2 regions of the Enterobacter sp. genome follow, and region 2 is predicted to be linked to the other one. Evidence: predicted binding sites of a transcription regulator. Region 2 holds the regulator's gene; the other holds the start of a gene.
The links. Region 2 encodes Fur, which represses iron uptake genes when iron is present. Its sites were predicted from a motif close to ATAATAATGAGAACNACTATCAA; they were not measured.
Positions count from the first base shown of each region.

Region 1: the regulator Fur is predicted to act here: its motif matches at 3,155-3,177, upstream of ACWYRJ_RS04735 (TonB-dependent siderophore receptor).

Region 1 covers NZ_CDRQYH010000009.1:4,550-9,509, reverse strand. Annotated here, with positions in the region: gene entF (enterobactin non-ribosomal peptide synthetase EntF) at 1-1,680, opposite strand, end outside; gene ACWYRJ_RS04745 (MbtH family protein) at 1,677-1,889, opposite strand; gene fes (enterochelin esterase) at 1,900-3,099, opposite strand; gene ACWYRJ_RS04735 (TonB-dependent siderophore receptor) at 3,244-4,960, shown strand, end outside.
Region 2 covers NZ_CDRQYH010000078.1:743-5,702, reverse strand. Annotated here, with positions in the region: gene chiP (chitoporin ChiP) at 355-1,752, shown strand; gene chiQ (ChiQ/YbfN family lipoprotein) at 1,800-2,126, shown strand; gene fur (ferric iron uptake transcriptional regulator) at 2,219-2,665, opposite strand; gene fldA (flavodoxin FldA) at 2,956-3,486, opposite strand; gene ybfE (LexA regulated protein) at 3,642-3,929, opposite strand; gene ybfF (esterase) at 4,058-4,831, opposite strand.

The DNA.
Region 1 (4,960 bases), on a different contig from region 2:
GCGCGAAAGCTGTTCGTCAGTGGTAATAAGCAGGGACGGCTTCGCATCCTCCAGCATCATCCGCAGGCGATCGTCCGGGTAGCCGGTGTCGAGCGGCAGCCACGCGGCGCCCGCCTCCACAATGCCGTGCAGTGCTAACGTCAGGAATACCGAGCGCGGCAGGGCCACCGCCACGCTGTCGCCCGGCTTCACGCCGCGCGCGCGCAGCAGGTTTGCCAGCGCGATGACCTGCTCGCGCATCTGGCGATAGTTCAGCTCATTATGCGCATCCGCCAGCGCCAGGGCGTCCGGCGTTTTGCTCGCCTGTTCCGCCACCAGATCCGCGAGCGTAGTGGACGGCAGCGCCAGTCCGGTATCGTTGATGCGCGCCAGTTGGGCATATTCTTGTTCTGAAACGGTTTCCACCTCGCCGCAGCGCAGGTCCGGGTTGGCTGCAAATTGCCTCAGCATCGCGTTCAGGCGCGCGACGTGACGCGTCAGCGTCGCCTCGTCGTAGCGCTGTTTATTGGCGAGGATCTCAATGCCCAACCCGCCCCGCTCGTCCGGGAACAGCGCCAGTTCCAGATCGTTCACCGGGCCGGTCGCCAGCGTGTGGGTGATGGCCTCCACACCGTCGATATCAAGCTGATAATCAAACACCTTAACGTTCAGCACGGGACCAAACAGCGCTTCATCACCCGCCGCTTTCCCGCTGTCTCGCACGATCTGCTCGGCGTCGTAGCGCTGGTGGCGGCGCATTTTTTTCAGCTGGTTCGCCAGGCGCAGCGCCAGCGCGGGCAGGCTCTCCTGCGCATTGATATTGACCGCCAGCGGCAGGACGTTAAGCACCGGGCCGGTCGCGGTCAGCGCGGCAGACCCCATGCGGCGCATAAAGATAAACCCGGCAGCGTAGTCCAGGCGTCCGGTAAGACGGCCCAGCCACAGCGCCACCAGCGCAAGCGCCAGTTCAGTACGCTGCGTCTGCCCTGCCGCCTGCGCAAGCTGGCTAAAGGCGCGACCGTCGGCGTCAACCTTCAGGCGAAGAATATCGCTCGTGGCGGCGCGTCCAGGCAGCGGCGCGGAAGAGAGCGAGACCGGAGAAGGCAGCTGTTTACGCTGCTCGGCCCAGAAGGCGCCGTCGCGCCGGTACGCCTCGCTCTCGCGATAGCGCTGGTACTCGCCCACTACCTCTTCAAAAGGCGTAAACGGGGATTCAGGCGTGGTTTCGCCCTTTTTCCACGCGGCATAAATTGCGGCGATCTGGCGGGTAATGGCCGGGAAGCTGAAGCCATCCACTACCAGATGATGATAGCGCTGATACCAGTACCAGTGGTTTTCACCGACCTGAATCAGCTGGTGAAACGCCAGCGGCTGGCCGCTGTCGACGCGCAGGTTCTGTTTAAGATCGGATTCCATCAGCGCCACGGCGGCGGCGTGGGAATCAACGCGAACAACGGGCGGTTCCGGCAGAATGAAGGTGTCATCCACCCACTGCCACACCTCACCGTTTTCTTCCGCAAAGCGCATGCGCAGGGTATCGGCCTGCATCATGCCTGCGGCAATGGCTTTTGCCAGCAGTGGCGCATCAATATCGCCTTTCAGCTCGGTGTAGTGCGCCACGCTCCAGGCGTTTGGCAGCGTGGACAGCTGTTCCGCCATCCAGATACCCGGCTGGGCAGCGACGAGAGGAAGACGGTTCATGCGTTCTCTCCCGCAAAGTGAGACGGCTCAAGCGTTTGCCAGTATTCCGCCAGCCACTGCTGGCACGCCTCCTGAGACTGTGCTTCGCACACCACGCGCCATCCTGCCGGCAGTTCGCACTGCTGCGGCCACAGGCTGTACTGCCCCTGGTCATTTTGCAAAATGGCGAACTGTCCCTGCGGATTATCGAAAGGATTGCTGAATTCCATACAGACTCCGTTAGTGAATAAGCGGCTGCCAGAGGGTCATCAGCCCCTGCGTCAGCCCACCGCGCCAGCAAAGCGCATCGTGTCCGCCGTCAACCTGACGCCAGATAACCGGTTGGTGCGTGTGCAGTTCGGCGTAAATCGCCTGATTCGCGCGGAAGATGAGCGGCTCGTTGCGCCCGGCTTCAAGAATGATGCGTAGCCCGCGAGGGGATATTTCACCGGCTTTAAGTTGTTCGATTAACAGCCCGTCCTGCTGCCCGCCGCGGTGCGGCCACCAGTAGGAGCCGGACTGGCTGAGCACGCAACCAAAACGCTGCGGCCAGTTGAGGCCTGCATAAAGAGACGCGAGCCCGCCAAAGCTTTGCCCTGCGACCACCGTACGGTCGGCGCGGTCGCTGAACGGCGCGCTTTTTTGGACAAGGGGGAGAAGTTCTTCCTGCACCGCCAGCCAGAAATCGGGATTGCACGGCAGCTCGCGGTTGCGATGCTGCATGTCGATAACATCGATTAAGACGTAGACCGCAGGCGGTAATTTGCGCTCGGCGGTGAGAGACGCCAGCGCAGGCCAGACCGGCATGCTTTCGGCCCAGAACTGCCCGTCGAGCAGCACCGCCAGCGGACGTTCCGGGTTGTCGCCCCCGGAGGTGAAAATCCAGATGCGGCGGCGATTTTTCAGGCGCGCGCTTTCCCACTCAATGCAAATCGGAGGTTGATACGGCGTATCGGGATGATTCCAGCCCGGCTGAACCGGCGCGTCCGGCAGCTCCAGCGCGGAGACGGCATGGCCGCGCCCGCCGCGCCAGCTCTGCGGATTCAGCGGGTCTGAAACCGCGTGCGGCAGCAGCTTGCGCCAGCCCTCGCGCAGCGCCATGCGTTCCGGCTGCTCGCCTTCAAACACGACGCTGGCAAAATCGTTTTCATTAACAGAGGGGATAAAGCAGTAGCTTCCGCGCCACTCGGGGCTGAACTCACCCTGCCACTGCCAGACGTCGGTATCGGGAATGCGTTTGAGGGACTGCGGACGGGCATTTTGGTGATGATCGGTCACGCCGGTGACGTAGAGCCAGACGCGTTTGATCGGTGACGTTGTTTGCGTTCCTGCCGGGTCACGCCACCAGAACGTGACGCGATATTTTCCCTTTTCCGGCTTCCATTCAGGCCCGTTTTTAGACTCCCACCACGCCTCACTTCCCGTTGTTAACGCCGTCACCCTTATAACCTCATGTTTAACAGTCTTTTTTGTTTCAGAGCAAATTTTATTGATAATATTATTGATAACTATTTGCATTTGCAATAGCGTAGTGCCCGCGCTGTGGGAAGCGCTCATAAAACAACCACAAAAGCAGGACGTACAATGAATAAGAAGATTCACTCTCTGGCCTTGCTGGTCAATTTAGGGATTTACGGCGTCGCGCTGCCCGCTCTGGCAGACGACAACACCGCCTCTGCGCAGCACGAAGACACGATGGTGATCACCGCCGCCGAGCAGAATCTGCAGGCGCCGGGGGTATCGACCATCACCGCCGATGAGATACGTAAAAACCCGCCCGCGCGGGACGTGGCGGAAATCATCCGCACCATGCCGGGCGTTAACCTGACCGGTAACTCCACCAGCGGCCAGCGCGGGAATAACCGTCAGATTGATATCCGCGGCATGGGGCCAGAAAACACCCTGATCCTGATCGACGGCAAGCCGGTGACCAGCCGTAACTCCATCCGTCTGGGCTGGCGCGGCGAGCGCGACACCCGCGGCGATACCGGCTGGGTGCCGCCGGAGATGATCGAGCGCATCGAAGTGATCCGCGGTCCGGCCGCCGCGCGCTATGGCAACGGCGCGGCAGGCGGCGTGGTGAACATCATCACCAAAAAATTCGACGACCAGTGGCACGGCTCCTGGAACACCTACCTGAATGCGCCTGAGCACAAGGATGAAGGTTCCACCAAACGCACCAACTTCAGCCTGAGCGGCCCGCTGGGCGGCGACTTCAGCTTCCGCATGTTCGGTAATCTGGACAAAACCCAGGCCGACGCGTGGGACATCAACCAGGGTCACCAGTCTGACCGAACCGGTGCCTACGCCGACACGCTGCCCGCGGGCCGTGAAGGGGTGGAAAATAAAGACATCAACGGCGTGGTGCGCTGGGACTTTGCGCCGATGCAGTCCCTGGAATTTGAGGCGGGCTACAGCCGTCAGAATAACCTCTACGCCGGTGATACCCAGAACACCAACAACGACAACAGCTCCAGCGGCCTGGTGAAGAAGAACTACGGCAAAGAGACCAACCGTATCTATCGCCAGAACTTCGCGGTGACCTGGAACGGCGGCTGGGATAACGGCATCACGACCAGCAACTGGGCGCAGTACGAGCACACCCGCAACTCCCGTCTGGGCGAAGGGCTGGCGGGCGGTCTGGAAGGGCTGTTCAACAGCAATAAATTTACCGACACCGACCTGGCCGACGTGATGCTGCACAGTGAAATCAACCTGCCGATTGATTTCCTCGTTAACCAGAACCTGACGCTGGGCACCGAGTGGAACCAGCAGCGTATGAAGGACTCCACCTCCTTCACGCAAACCCAGCAGGGCGGCATCATTCCGGGCATGAGCAACGACCGCAGCCCGTACACCTCGGCAGAGATTTTCTCGCTGTTCGCCGAGAACAACATGGAGCTGACCGACAGCACCATGCTGACCCCTGCCCTGCGCTTCGACCATCACACCATCGTCGGCAACAACTGGAGCCCGTCACTTAACCTGTCGCAGGGTCTGGGGGATGACTTCACGCTGAAGATGGGGATCGCCCGCGCCTACAAAGCGCCGAGCCTGTACCAGACCAACCCGAACTACCTGCTCTACAGCAAAGGTCAGGGCTGCTACGCCAGCTCCGACGGCGTGGGCTGCTACATGATGGGTAACGACGACCTGAAGGCCGAAACCAGCATCAACAAAGAGATTGGTCTGGAGTGGAAGCGCGACGGCTGGCTGGCGGGCGTGACCTGGTTCCGTAACGACTACCGCGACAAGATCGAAGCGGGCTACGCGCCGATCGGTCACACCTCGTCCGGTAAAG
Region 2 (4,960 bases):
GTGATAAAAATATCAGGTCAATGAGGTGCTACTTATTTTTCAAAAAAAATTTTGTGTCATTAGGAAAAACAAAAAGGTTATAAGAAAGGGAAGATGTTTCTCGTCTAGCCACTGAAATACTTGAAAATTCCCCGCCATTCCTCGCCTCCCTGCAAATGTTACAAAGCACTACTAATTATGTGCACTTCGTCATAATCCTGACTTTTGTCCGCTAAAAAGCATTGATAATTCGCGTCGCGAAAAATAACCTAACGACGGTATTTAATTCGAGGGTATTTAAAACTACCCCTGACCATTTGGTCTTTTTTATTTACGCCGTTTCAGGCGTTTTAATTCGTCAAAGAGGAATAATCTATGCGTACGTTCAGTGGCAAACGTAGTGCGCTGGCGCTGGCTATTGCCGGTGTGACAGCAATGTCGGGCCTGGTGGTGACACCAGAGGCGAAAGCGGCGGGCTTCATCGACGATTCTACCCTCACGGGCGGTATCTATTACTGGCAGCGTGAACGTGACCGTAAAGACGTCACCGAAGACAAATACAAAACCAACCTTTCTCATTCCACCTGGAACGCCAACCTGGACTTCCAGTCAGGCTATGCCGCGGATATGTTCGGTCTGGATATTGCTGCGTTTACCGCGATTGAAATGGCGGAAAACGGCGACAGCGCCCACCCGAACGAAATTGCCTTCTCCTCCAGCAATAAAGCGTATAAAGAAGACTGGTCCGGGGATAAGAGCGGCATCAGCCTTTACAAAGCCGCTGCAAAATTTAAATACGGTCCGGTATGGGCGCGCGGTGGTTATATTCAGCCAACTGGCCAGACCCTGTTAGCACCGCACTGGAGTTTTATGCCGGGTACCTATCAGGGTGCGGAAGCCGGGGCGAACTTTGACTACGGTGATGCGGGTGCGTTGAGCTTCTCCTATATGTGGACCAACGAGTACAAAGCACCCTGGCACATCGAGATGGACAAGTTCTACCAGAACGATAAGAAAACCAAAGTCGATTATCTCCACTCGCTGGGGGCGAAATACGACTTCAAAAACGATCTGGTTCTCGAAGCAGCATTTGGCCAGGCGCAAGGGTATATCGATCAGTACTTTGCCAAGGCCAGCTATAAGTTTGATGTCGCGGGTAGCCCGCTGAGTACCAGCTATCAGTTCTACGGTACGCGCGACAAAGTCAGCAACGGTGGCGTCAATGACATTTATGATGGCACCGCGTGGCTGCAGGCGCTAACCTTCGGCTATAAGGTCGGTCAGGTTGATTTACGTCTGGAAGGAACATGGGTGAAGGCGGAAGGGCAGCAGGGCTACTTCCTGCAGCGTATGACCCCGACCTATGCCTCATCCAACGGTCGTCTTGATATCTGGTGGGATAACCGCTCAGACTTCAACGCCGACGGCGAGAAAGCGGTCTTCTTCGGCGCAATGTACGACCTGAAAAACTGGAACCTGCCTGGCTGGGCGGTGGGCGCTTCTTACGCTTACGCCTGGGATGCAAAACCAGCCGATATGGCAACTCCGGACGCATACTACGATCCCAACTATCGCCTGAAAGAGTCTTCCTACAGCCTCGATGCTATCTATACCCTGCAGGATGGCCGCGCGAAAGGCACAATGTTCAAACTGCACTTCACTCAGTATGACAACCACTCCGATATCCCGAGCTACGCGGGCGGTTACGGCAACATCTTCCAGGATGAACGTGACGTGAAATTCATGGTTATCGCACCGTTCACTATCTTCTGATGAATCTTCCGGCGGGTTAGATCCCGCCGGACCGGAGACTGCATATGATGAAAAAAATCGTAATCGTCGCGTTGCTGGCATCAGGGCTGGTGGCGTGTGCTCAGAGTGAGGCACCGAAAGAAGATTCCCGGCTGAAGGAGGCCTATAGCGCCTGTATTAATACAGCAGAAGGATCGCCGGAGAAAATTGAAGCCTGTCAGAGCGTTTTGAACGTGCTGAAGAAAGAGAAAGCGCATGAGCAGTTTGCGACGCGGGAGAATGTCCGCGTGATGGATTACCAGGCCTGTATCCAGGCGCGTAAAACCGGTAACGATCAGGAAGTGACCAAGCGTTGCGATAAGATCTGGAACGAGATACGCAACAATAATAAATAAGTTGCTTTACGCCCGGTGGCGCTGCGCTTACCGGGCTTTTTTCTGGCAAAAAAAAGCCAACCTTTCGGCTGGCTCAGAGTATGAACACTTGATTATTTTGCGTCGTGCGCGTGGTCATCTTCGCGGCAGTCGCCTTCAGCACAGTGACCGTAAAGATACAGGCTGTGGTTGGTCAGGCGGATACCGTGACGCGCGGCGATTTCACGCTGGCGCGCTTCGATGGAATCATCGCTGAATTCAATGACCTTGCCGCAGTCGAGGCAGATCAGATGATCGTGGTGCTGCTGCTGGGTCAGTTCGAAAACAGATTTACCGCCTTCGAAATTATGACGGGTGACAATGCCCGCGTCATCAAACTGGTTCAGCACGCGATAGACGGTAGCCAGCCCAATCTCTTCACCCATGTCGATAAGACGTTTATAAAGGTCTTCCGCACTGACATGGTGATTGTCTGGACCCTGAAGCACTTCGAGGATTTTTAACCGAGGAAGCGTAACTTTCAGGCCAGCCTTCTTTAATGCGGTATTGTTGTCAGTCATGCGGAATCTGTCCTGTTGCTAAACGATTCACTTCTGTAGGAAGTGACAGAAAATGCACCTGGGATAATGCGTCTCATTATAGAACTGCCATGGCTAAATGAAAACTGCAAGTCTCAGGCAAAATATGCTTATAAAAATGGGGTATCACCAACAAACTTGCTCTATGGAAAACCACATTTTATCAGGGAGACATTGTACAGGTCTGGGCGAAAAAGTTAAAAGATTGTAGCGATTAATTTAATCGGTTTGACCTGGGGCATGGGCGCAACCGCAGTTGCGCCGCGATAAAATCAGGCGTTCAGAATATCATCAAGGTGCAGTTCTTCACGGATCTGCTTCACCCACTTCTCAACGCGCTCGGCGGTCAGTTCTGGCTGACGGTCTTCGTCGATGGCCAGACCCACGAAATGATCGTCATCGGCCAGGCCTTTAGACGCTTCGAAGTGGTAACCAGCGGTCGGCCAGTGGCCTACGATAACCGCGCCATTCGGCTCAATGATGTCGCGGATGGTACCCAGCGCGTCACAGAAATACTCAGCGTAGTCTTCCTGGTCACCGCAGCCAAACAGGGCAACCAGCTTACCGTTGAAGTCCACTTCTTCCAGCGTCGGGAAGAAATCATCCCAGTCGCATTGGGCTTCACCGTAGTACCAGGTTGGGATACCCAGCAGCAGAATGTCATAGCCTTCCAGATCTTCTTTGCTGCTCTTGGCAATGTCATGCACATCAGCAACGTCTTTACCGAGCTGTTTTTGAATGTTTTTTGCGATATTTTCGGTATTGCCGGTATCACTGCCAAAGAAAATGCCGATGATTGCCATGAGTAAAATAACCTCTTGAAACTTAATAGTATGGTGGCGCAATTCGGCCACGGATAAGGGCAATAATAGCAGAACTGGCAACCCTGCGGAAACAGCTATCGCGCAGGACTGCACTCTGTGCTACATGAAAAGGGTAATAAAGGGGATTTTCAGACTTATGCCTGGCTGCGTAACGCCTCAAGCTGGGCGATTAACATCTCTTCAATGAGCTCGCTTCGGCTGATATTTCGCGCGTCAGCCAGCTCGTTCAGCGCATCGACGGCGTCGGCGTTAAGCTTCAGTTCGACACGCTTAAGCCCGCGATTTTTATCGCGTTTAAGCTGATTGCGTTTATTGATACGCAGCTGTTCATCGCGCGAAAGCGGATTCGTCTTCGGTCGTCCCGGGCGACGCTCATTCGCGAACAGATCTAGTGTCGTACGGTCCGTTTGTTCTTTGGCCATGATTCTGAGACTTCGGGGGAAACACGCCGCCCTGCTAATGCCCGGGCGATAAGCGCGCCATCATACATCACCAAAAACGGCACGCCAACGACTGGAAGCCCGCAGCCTTCCAGTCGCTTTCTTTTTAATCAATTTGTCGTATCAGCGAGATAGCGGCGAATGGCGCGCAGCACAGCATCGGGTTTTTCTGCATGCACCCAGTGTCCGGCACCGGCAATCACGTGGGCGCGAGCCTGCGGGAATTGGGCCAGCAGCGTGTCGCGGTACGCGTCGGTAACGTAAGGAGAGTTACCGCCGCGAATAAAGAGGGTAGGGTGTGGCCAGGCGGGGACGGTTTCCCAGCCCACGATGTTATTGTACTGATTCCAGAGCACCGGCACGTTAAAACGCCATTGGCCGTCAACAAACGACTTCAGCAGGAACTGGACGACGCCTTCTTCATCAAGATGCTCACGCATGACGGCAGCCGCCTGTTGGCGAGTCGCGACGCCCGCTTCGGTGACCGCATTGATGGCGGCAAAAATTTCGTCGTGGCGGCGGACGTCGTAATCCACGGGCGCAACATCAATTACAACCAGGCCGTTAATACGCTCCGGGGCCAGTGCCGTCAGGGCCATCACCGCTTTGCCACCCATTGAATGCCCGATGAGGGTCACCTTTTGCAGGTCGTTGGCATCCAGCGTATCCAGCAGATCCTGCGCCATCGCCGCGTAGGTCATCTCGTCGGATCGGCCGGAAAGACCGTGATTGCGCATATCGACCTGTAAAATATCGTGGTCAGTAACCAGATCGCGCGCCAGCACGCCCAGGTTATCCAGGCTGCCAAAAAGCCCGTGAACCAGTACGATGGGAGAATTATTGTTCGGCGATTGTGCAGTTTGCGCTCGGGTATTCAATTTCATGGCAAAGTTCTTTTTTTACGTATGTCAGGTTAGGGTATCATGTTGACCATTCTGCCGCCCGGCTGCAAGGTTCCAGTTTAATCTGACTTTTGCCGCCAACCTGGTTTGACGCTATCCGCTGTTGGGATT